3 regions of the Cupriavidus taiwanensis LMG 19424 genome follow, and region 2 is predicted to be linked to each of the others. Evidence: predicted binding sites of a transcription regulator. Region 2 holds the regulator's gene; each other region holds the start of a gene.
The links. The regulator sigma-54, encoded in region 2, starts transcription at its own class of promoters, with help from an activator protein. The targets are predictions, from matches to a motif close to TGGCANGNAANCTGCTTT.
Positions count from the first base shown of each region.

Region 1: a site for sigma-54 is predicted at 1,229-1,246, ahead of RALTA_RS28970 (pilin). Genes of this name have one in related genera too.
Region 3: a site for sigma-54 is predicted at 1,700-1,717, ahead of RALTA_RS05540 (circularly permuted type 2 ATP-grasp protein). Genes of this name have one in related genera too.

Region 1 is NC_010528.1:515,775-519,050, forward strand. Features, by position in the region: gene sucD (succinate--CoA ligase subunit alpha) at 1-48, shown strand, start outside; gene RALTA_RS02470 (TerC family protein) at 302-997, shown strand; gene RALTA_RS28970 (pilin) at 1,314-1,808, shown strand; gene RALTA_RS02480 (PglL family O-oligosaccharyltransferase) at 1,905-3,276, shown strand, end outside.
Region 2 is NC_010528.1:330,306-333,581, reverse strand. Features, by position in the region: gene lptA (lipopolysaccharide transport periplasmic protein LptA) at 1-245, shown strand, start outside; gene lptB (LPS export ABC transporter ATP-binding protein) at 254-1,054, shown strand; gene RALTA_RS01615 (RNA polymerase factor sigma-54) at 1,180-2,658, shown strand; gene hpf (ribosome hibernation-promoting factor, HPF/YfiA family) at 2,707-3,057, shown strand.
Region 3 is NC_010528.1:1,190,393-1,193,668, reverse strand. Features, by position in the region: gene RALTA_RS05540 (circularly permuted type 2 ATP-grasp protein) at 1-1,471, opposite strand, end outside; gene RALTA_RS05535 (gluconokinase) at 1,821-2,327, opposite strand; gene edd (phosphogluconate dehydratase) at 2,493-3,276, opposite strand, start outside.

The sequences.
Region 1 (3,276 bases), 190 kb from region 2:
ACCAAGAACCCGTCGGAGATGGGCCGCCTGCTGAAGGCGATGCTGTAAGGTCTGCTTGCCGTTCCCGCTGTGGCGGGAATGACGGCTGTGTGATGCCCCCGCCCTTCGGCGGGGGCATTGTTTTTCCGGCGAGTGATCCCGGCGCCAGGAAAACCCCGAAAGATTACAGGATTGAAATGTAATCGAAAGGTTCGTGGGTTAAACAGTCATGTCTGCGCTTTCAGACATCCGAACACCCGTCAGATGACGGGGCGCGCCAGTACATAGAACCGCTACTACATAGAACTCGAGGAGCCTCCCCGTGGAACTGCTGTCTTCCACCACTTTCTGGATTGCGTTGGGATCGATCATCCTGACCAACATCGTCCTGTCCGGCGACAACGCGGTGGTGATCGCGCTCGCCTCGCGCAACCTGCCGCCGGCCCAGCAGAAGAAAGCCATCTTCTGGGGCAGCGCCGCCGCCATCATCATGCGCGTGGTGCTGACCGTGGCCGCGGTCAAGCTGCTGAGCCTGCCGTACCTGAAGATCATCGGCGCCGTGCTGCTGGTCTACATCGGCGTGCAACTGCTGACCGGCGAGGACGATGAGGACGGCCATGACGCCAAGGACAATATCTGGGCCGCGATCCGTACCATCCTGATCGCCGACCTGGTGATGTCGCTGGACAACGTGGTCGCCGTGGCTGCCGCCGCGCAGAAGGGCCCGGAAGGCAGCCAGCTGCTGCTGCTGATCGTCGGCCTGGGGCTGTCGATCCCGCTGATCGTGTTCGGCAGCACCCTCCTGCTCAAGGTGATGGAGCGCTTCCCGGTCATCATCGTGCTGGGCGCCGCGCTGCTGGGATACCTTGCTGGCGAGATGCTGGTCAGCGACCCGGTCGATGCCGCCTGGTTCGAAGTCCACGTGCCGCACGCCCACCTGGTCTTCGGCGCCGCCGGCGCGATCCTGGTGGTGATCATCGGCAAGCTGCTGAGCCGCCGGTCGGCACAGGCCGCCTGACGGCAATCAGCCTATGCGGGAAGGGCGGCCAGCTGGCCGCCCTTTTTCGTTGGGCGCGGCGCCACGTGTGTCGGTGCCCGCGCCAACTAACTCATGTGAGTGATCGCACTTTTTGTCGCGCTTGCCTGTGATAGCGGTCCCGGGTGACAATTTTTGGCGCAAGCGGCAAGCCTCACCCCGACGGGTGACGAAATTTGTCGCTTTTCACCCCCTACCGATGGGGGATGTGCCTGGCACACTTGCTGCTCAATCGTCCCCGCGTCACGCAACCGAAGACGTGCAACGCTTAACCAAAATCTCTTCGAGGGGTCAAATCATGCAACGGGTACAACAACTGAAGAAGCTGGGCCGCCGCGTCCAGAAGGGCTTTACGCTGATCGAACTGATGATCGTGGTGGCGATCATTGGTATCCTGGCGGCGATTGCGATTCCGCAGTATCAGGATTATGTGACGCGGTCGCGGTGGTCGAGCCCGCTCACGGAAATTGCCCCGCTGAAGCAAGCGATTGCACAATGTGCGCAAGTGTCCGGTGGTAACTTGACCGCATGTGGAACGCTTGCCCAGCTTACCGCTGCGACCGGTTACCCGGCTGTACCGACTCCGGCTGGTGTTACTCTGCTGTTTGGCGCGGGTGCGCCCACTGCCCCAACCGCGACCACGACTACTATTGAGTTGACCGCGACGGCAAACAACTTGGGCGCAGCAAACGGTTGTGTCGTAACTCTTACCGGCACCAGCAACGCGAACTCGATCGTTTGGACTGGAGCGACGACGGGAGCGACCTGCACGCGTGCCCAGACCGGTATCTAAAAATTCTCTAGATGCTGTAACGAAAGCGCCTTCGGGCGCTTTTTCTTTGCCTCACGGCCACGCTATCATGCGCCTTTTCCCAACCCAGGCGCCGCAATGCCGCCGTCCCGGCCAAACTTCTCGTCGGCTGTCCTCATCGCAGCAATCGTCATCCCGCTGCTGGTCTCCCGGCACACGCTGCCGCTAGCGACGCTCTACGGCGAATGGGCCGCCGCGCTGTGCAGCATGGTCGCGGTTGCTGCCGTCGTGTTTCAAGCGGTTCGCAGGCCAGTTGTCTCGACTGACGCCTCTTCTGCATCGATGCCGCTGATCTCACTGCTATTTCTGTGGCTTGTCGTCGTCAGCCTGATCTTCGCGAGCCTGGGACACTCCGACGTTTCCGGCAGCCGCCTGATGACTGTCCTGACGTTGCTTCTCGGCGCAGCCGTGGCATCGGCTGCATGGTGGTACCGCCGCATGCAGACTGGCAGCGCATTGGACACCGTGGACGCCCTTGCCATTGCGGCGCTGATTGCCGGACTGCTCGGTACCGTTACGCAGTGGGTTCAACTCTTCCACCTCGAACCCCGCTCCTTCGGCCTCGTCTCCACCTACTTCTACGACACCAACCGCCGCCTCTGGGGCAACCTGAACCAGCCCAACCACCAGGCCACCGTCCACGGCCTCGCACTGGTCGCGTCGGTGTGGCTGGCCTCGCGCGGGCGTTTGCGCTTTCCGATGTGGCTTGCCGCGGTGGCCTTGCTGGAAAGCGGCATCGTGCTGTCCGGCTCGCGTACCGGCGTGCTGCATGTGGGCCTTGCCGCGGGCTACGCGATGATTGCGGCATGGCTGGCGCGAGGCGAGCGGCGCGGAGCTGATCCGATGCGGCGCCCGGTCGGACTGGTTGTCGCTGCCGTTGCCATGGTGGCGATGCTGCTGGTGCTGCAATCCACGATCAAGGCGGCAGGGCAGGCCTTCGACTGGCGCCTGTTCGACACCGTCGCCCAGCTCGAAGCCGAAGATCAGATCTCAGCGCGGGGCGCGCTGTGGGCGCACGCCATCGCCATGTTCCGCGCCCATCCGTGGTTCGGCGTCGGCTGGGGGGAGTTCGGCTGGGCGCAATTCCAGCAGCTCGATCAGGTCGGCGTGAAGGTCGAGATGTCGCTGCACGCCCACAACGCGATTCTCGATCTGCTGGCGAAGACCGGGATCGTCGGCACCGCTGGCGTGGCCGTGATCCTGCTGGCGTGGCTGTGGCGGGTGGTGCGGGCGCGGTTGTGGCATGGCGATGCCGAGGAGCGCAGGCAGACGGTGCTGGTGCTGACCTGGCTGGCGATGCTGTGCGCGCATTCGATGCTGGAATACCCGCTGCATTACCTGTATTTCTTCCTGCCGTTCTGCTTCATGCTGGGGTGGCTGGAGCCGTCGGGCTTCGGGCGCTGGCGGGTGCCGTTGCCGGTGGCGCGGGGGCTGGCGCTGGCGTTTGTCG
Region 2 (3,276 bases):
ATGCCCGCATGGCGCGGCTGCAAGGCGCCAAGCTGCTCGACGAGATCCGCGGCGCGGTGCTGACCTACGACAGCCGCAAGGAACTCTACACCGCTGCCGGCGGCGGCAGCGGCGATGCCGCGGCGGCCAACCCGTCCGGCCGGGTGCGCGCGGTGCTGTCGCCGCGCCAGGACCAGAAGTCCGGCACCGCGGGCGGCTCGCCGCTGGACCTGAAGCCCGCGCCCGCGCCCGCCAACAAACCCTGACCGTACCCATGACCGATACCGCCACCATTGCCGACAAGCCTGTCGTCGAAGCCAACGCCGTCCTGCCCGGCGGCAGCACGCTGGTCGTGCGCCACCTGAAGAAGCGCTATGGCTCGCGCACGGTGGTCAAGGACGTCTCGCTCGACGTGAAGAGCGGCGAGGTGGTCGGGCTGCTCGGGCCGAACGGCGCGGGCAAGACCACGTCGTTCTACATGATCGTCGGCCTGGTGGCGCTGGACGAGGGCGACATCGTGCTCGACGGCGACCACATCAGCGGCCTGCCGATCCACGAGCGCGCGCGCATGGGGCTGTCGTACCTGCCGCAGGAAGCCTCGGTGTTCCGCAAGCTCAACGTCGAGGAAAACATCCGCGCGGTGCTGGAACTGCAGCTGGACAAGGGCAAGCCGCTGGCCAGGGCCGAGATCGAGCGCCGCCTGGACGCCCTGCTCGACGACCTGCAGATCGCGCACCTGCGCAACAACCCGGCGCTGTCGCTGTCAGGCGGCGAGCGTCGCCGCGTGGAAATCGCACGCGCGCTGGCGTCATCGCCGCGCTTTATCCTGCTGGACGAACCGTTCGCCGGCGTCGACCCCATCGCCGTGGGCGAGATCCAGCGTATCGTCAGCTTCCTCAAGGCGCGCAATATCGGCGTGCTGATCACCGACCACAACGTGCGCGAGACGCTGGGCATCTGCGACCACGCCTACATCATCAGCGAAGGCACGGTGCTGGCCGCGGGGCAGCCCGAAGACATCATTGCCAACGACGCCGTGCGGCGGGTCTATCTGGGCGAGAATTTCCGCATGTAACAAGGCGGGCGCCATGCGCGGGCGGCCCATGGCTGCATGGCGGTGAAGAGCCAGCGGCGATCAGAGCGCTTCAGCGATAGCAATTTCCGTTCCAACATCGGAAAGATGCGCATAAAATAGGTCGCATGAAACCGTCGCTACAGCTCCGCCTCTCCCAGCACCTGGCACTGACCCCCCAGCTGCAACAGTCGATCCGGCTGCTGCAGCTTTCCACGCTGGAACTGCAGCAGGAAGTCGAACAGGCGCTGACGGAAAACCCGCTGCTCGAGCGGGAAAACGACTGGATCGAAAGCCCGCTGCGGGTGGCGGCTGACGGCTCGGTCAACGTCCAGAGCGCTCCCGCGCCCGCGCCCGCCGAGCCCCAGGGCAACGGCGATGCGCACGCCGACGGCGCCGCGGAAGACAGCTACGGCGACAACAGCAGCGGCGACGACTACAGCAACGGCGATTGGAGCCTTGACGACTTTGCCCGCCGCCCGCAAGGCGACGAAGACGAAAAGACGCCGATGCAGCTGCGCGATGCCGAGCCCACGCTGCGCGAATACCTGATGGAGCAGCTCACGCCGCTGAAGATCTCGGCGCGGGACAAGGGTCTCGCCATCTTCCTGATCGAGTCCCTCGATGACGACGGCTACCTGAGCGCCTCGCTGGAAGAGATCTGCGCGGAACTGCCGGAAGAGCTCGAATTCGACCCCGACGAAGTCCACGCCATCCTGACGCTGCTGCAGAGCTTCGACCCGCCCGGCGTCGGTGCGCGCAATGCGGCCGAATGCCTGGCCCTGCAATTGCGCCGCCTGACGCACCCGCAGCGCGAGCTGGCGCTGACCATCGTCACCCATCACCTCGAACTGCTTGCGGTACGCGACTACACGCGGCTGAAAAAGGCCTTGCAGGTCGATGAGGTCGCGCTGAAGGCCGCCCATGACCTGATCCGCTCGCTGGCCCCCTACCCGGGCCACGCGTACAGCCGGCCCGAAGCCGATTTCGTCGTGCCGGACGTATTCGTGCGCAAGAGCGGCGGCGGCTGGATCGCGCAGCTCAATCCGGATGTGATGCCAAGGCTGCGCATTAACGACATGTATGCGCAGATTTTGCGCGGCGCCAAGGGCGAGACCGGCACCGCCGGGCTGCAGCAGAAGCTGCAGGAGGCGCGCTGGCTGATCAAGAACATCCAGCAAAGGTTCGACACGATCCTGCGTGTCTCGCAAGCCATTGTCGAGCGTCAAAAGAACTTTTTCACCCACGGTGAAATCGCCATGCGCCCCTTGGTTTTGCGGGAGATTGCCGATACACTGGGTTTACACGAGTCAACCATCTCCCGGGTGACGACCAATAAATACATGGCCACGCCGATGGGTACTTTCGAACTGAAGTACTTCTTCGGCAGCCACGTGTCCACCGAAACCGGTGGCGCGGCTTCATCAACGGCCATCCGCGCCTTGATCAAGCAACTGATAGGAGCCGAAGACCCGAGGAATCCCCTTTCCGACAGTCGCATCGCCGAACTGCTGGGTGAGCAAGGCTTCGTTGTCGCACGCCGCACCGTTGCCAAATATCGCGAAGCCCTGAAGATCCCCGCAGTGAATCTCCGCAAGTCTTTGTAGCCGAGCCCACCGCCTGCCTGGTGAGGCTCTTTCAGAAGGAGAAGCGCTATGAACTTCAAGATCAGTGGACACCACCTGGACATCACGCCCCCTCTGCGTGAGTACGTGGAAACGAAGCTGGAGCGAATCGTCAGGCATTTCGATCAAGTCATTGGCGTTAGCGTGCTGCTCTCTGTCGACAATCACAAGGAAAAGGACCGGCGCCAGTACGCGGAAATCAATCTACATCTCAAGGGCAAGGACATCTTTGTCGAGGCGCATCACGAAGACCTGTATGCGGCGATCGACGCACTCGTCGACAAGCTGGACCGTCAGGTGATTCGCTACAAGGATCGCGTGCAAGGCCACGACCGTGAAGCGGTCAAGTACCAGATGGCCGCAGCGCAGATGCAGCAATAAACCTATGCCCGGCGGCCTCGCAGAAGGCTGCTGAACCAGATTCCACAGGCAAGCCGCGCCGTGAAGCGCGGCTTTTTTGCGCCCTGGCGCCGGCTCGGGCTGTGGCAGCCGAGCCAACGCTGTACACGTGGGGCGGCCCGAAGTGTTCGCAAGCGCAGCGCCAAGGTGTATGCTGCGCCATACAAAGAGAGAGAAATCGTGGCCGCGCCTGCCCGCGCT
Region 3 (3,276 bases), 860 kb from region 2:
GTTCCAGCACCCAGGTGTCCTTGGTGCCGCCCCCCTGCGAGGAATTCACCACCAGCGACCCCTCCCGCAGCGCCACGCGGGTCAGCCCGCCCGGCACCATGCGCACCTCCTTGCCCGACAGCACGAACGGGCGCAGGTCGATATGGCGCGGGGCGATGCCGGACTCGACATAGGTCGGGCAGGTCGACAGCGCCAGCGTGGGCTGCGCGATGTACTGCTCGGGCCTGGCCCTGACCACCTCGCGGAAGGCTTCGATTTCGGCGCGTGTCGCGGCCGGCCCGACCAGCATGCCGTAGCCGCCGGCGCCATGGGTCTCCTTGACCACCAGTTCACCCATATGGTCCAGCACGTACTGCAGGTCCTCGGCGCGCCGGCACATGTAGGTCGGCACGTTGCTGAGGATGGCCTCCTCGCCCAGGTAGAAGCGGATCATGTCCGGCACATACGGGTAGATCGACTTGTCGTCGGCCACGCCGGTGCCGATCGCATTGCAGATGGTCACGTTGCCGGCGCGGTAGACCGACAGCAGCCCCGCGGCGCCTAGCGTGGAATCGGGGCGGAAGGCGAGCGGATCGAGGAAATCGTCGTCGACGCGCCGGTAGATCACGTCGATGCGTTGCGGGCCCTGCGTGGTGCGCATGAACAGGTGGTTGTCCTCGACGAAGAGGTCGCTGCCCTCGACCAGCTCCACCCCCATCTGCTGCGCCAGGAACGCATGCTCGAAGTACGCCGAGTTGTACATGCCCGGCGTCAGCACCACCACGGTCGGATCGGCGATGGCCTGCGGCGAGACCCCGCGCAGCATGTCGAGCAGCAGGTCGGGATAGTGCGCCACCGGCGCCACGCGGTTGCGCGCGAACAGGTCCGGGAACAGGCGCATCATCATCTTGCGGTTTTCCAGCATGTACGACACGCCCGACGGCACGCGCAGGTTGTCTTCCAGCACGTAGAACTCGCCCTCGCCGGCGCGCACCACGTCGATGCCGGCGACATGCGCATAGACGTCGTGCGGCACGCTGACGCCGAGCATCTCGGGCCGGTACTGGGCGTTGTTGTAGATCTGGTCGGGCGGGATCACCCCGGCGCGGATGATGTCCTGGCCGTGGTAGATGTCGTGGATGAAGCGGTTCAGCGCGGCCACGCGCTGGCGCAAGCCTTTTTCCAGCAGCGCCCATTCGCTCGCCGGGAAAATGCGCGGGATCACGTCGAACGGAATGGTGCGCTCGGTGCCGCTGTTGGCCTCGTCCTTGTCGCCGTAGACGGCGAAGGTGATGCCCACGCGCCGGAACACCAGGTCGGCCTCGGCGCGCTTGTTGGCCATCGTGCTTTCGGTCTGGCGCGCCAGCCATTCGGCGAAATGCCGGTAATGCGGGCGTACCGCCCCGTCAGGCAAGGCCTGCCCCGCGTGGATCAGCGCCGGCGCCTTGTCCTCGCGCCAGTCCAGCATCTCGTCGAAGTACCGCGCCGCCATGATGGCCGCTCCTCCATGTCGCGGGCCGCCGGCACGGCGGCGCTTGTCCGCGCCGCTGCCGGCCGCCCTGGTTGCCCTGGCTGTCGTGCCCTGCCCCGCGCCGCGCCGGTCGGCGCAAGCCACGGTGATGCCGTCGAGTCACTGGCTCTTCCAGCATATCCGTGCCGGCGAAAGCCGCAAGGTGGCCCGGCGCGACGCCGGGTCGGCCGCGCCAGCACCGAAGGCAAGCTAGCAAGATGCCTGCCAGCGCACGCAAATAGGCCGCCGGCAGGACCGGCGGCCTCTTTGCGTTGCATGGAGAGCGCAGTCGTGCCCTGGTGCCATGCCCCGCCGGGCATGGGGCGGCAGATCAGCGCGCCGCGCCGGCGCCTTGCCGCACGGTGGCCCGCAGGATGGTGTCGACCAGCACCTCGGGCGGCTGGCGGATATCGAGCGCCAGCGCGTCGCCGGGTTCTTCCAGCGTATCGAACTGGCTTTGCAAGAGCTCCGGGTTGAAGAAGTGCTCGGTGCGCGCGGACAGGCGCTCGCCGATCAGCGCGGCATCCCCCTTCATGAACACGAAGGTCACGCCGCCATCCGGCGGGGTCAGCCGGTCCCGGTACGCCTGGCGCAGCGCCGAGCAGGTGAACACATGGGTGCGGCCTTCGGCCCGGGCCGTGTCGATCGCCGCGCGCATCGCGGCCAGCCACGGCCAGCGGTCTGCGTCGGTCAGCGGGATGCCGGCGTGCATCTTGGCCTTGTTGGCGTCGCTGTGGAAGTCGTCGGCGTCATGGAAGCCGCAGCCCAGCCGCTGCGCCAGCAACTGGCCGACCGTGGTCTTGCCGCTGCCGGAAACGCCCATCAGGATATAGATCATGTCTGCTCCGTCGGTCTTGGTATCGGATGGTGGTGCCATCCTTGTCGGTTGCCTGCCCGTCCGCGGCGGCCCGGCCGAACGCAGTGGCGGCGGGTCGCAGGGACGTCGCGGGGGCGCGGCGGCCCCCGCGGGAAAATTCACGATGAAAAGTCGGCTCTGGCCCGGTTATTGTGCGACGGATCGCAGCGCGGCGGGTTGGCCGTCGCTACCGGCGGCTTCGGCATCCGCCTCGGACAGGTCGAGTGCGCTGCCGCCCTCTTCCGCGATGCGTGCGTGGCGCCGGAACAGGCCGAACAGGCCGCGGCCCAGGCTGAATTGCGCGAACGGGTCGGCAGGGGCGCGGGCTGGCGCACGCGCCGCGAATTCGGCTTCGTCGCCCAGCCATTGCAGCGTGCCGGCGACGGCGTCGACACGGATGCGGTCGCCGTCGCGCACGCGCGCCAGCGCGCCGCCCGCCAGCGCCTCGGGGCCGACGTGGATCACCGCCGGCACTTTGCCCGAAGCGCCGGACATGCGCCCGTCGGTCACCAGCGCCACCCTGTGGCCGGCGTCCTGCAGCGCGCCCAGCACGGGGGTCAACCGGTGCAGTTCGGGCATGCCATTGGCATTCGGCCCCTGGAAGCGCACCACGGCCACCACGTCGCCGCGCAGTTCGCCGGCATCGAACGCCGCTTGCAGCGCCTCTTGCGAATCGAACACGCGCACCGGGGCCTCGACCACGCGATGCTCGGGTGCCACCGCCGAGACCTTGATCACGCCGCGGCCCAGGTTGCCCTGCATCAGGCGCAGGCCGCCCTCGGCGGAGAACGGGGCCGCGGCGGTCGCCAGCACCTGCGGGTCACCGCTTTGCGCAGCGCCGTCGCGCCATTGCAGCACACCCTCTGTCATCACCGGTTCCTGCGTGTAACGGGCCAGGCCCGGCCCGGCCACGGTCTGCACATCCTCGTGC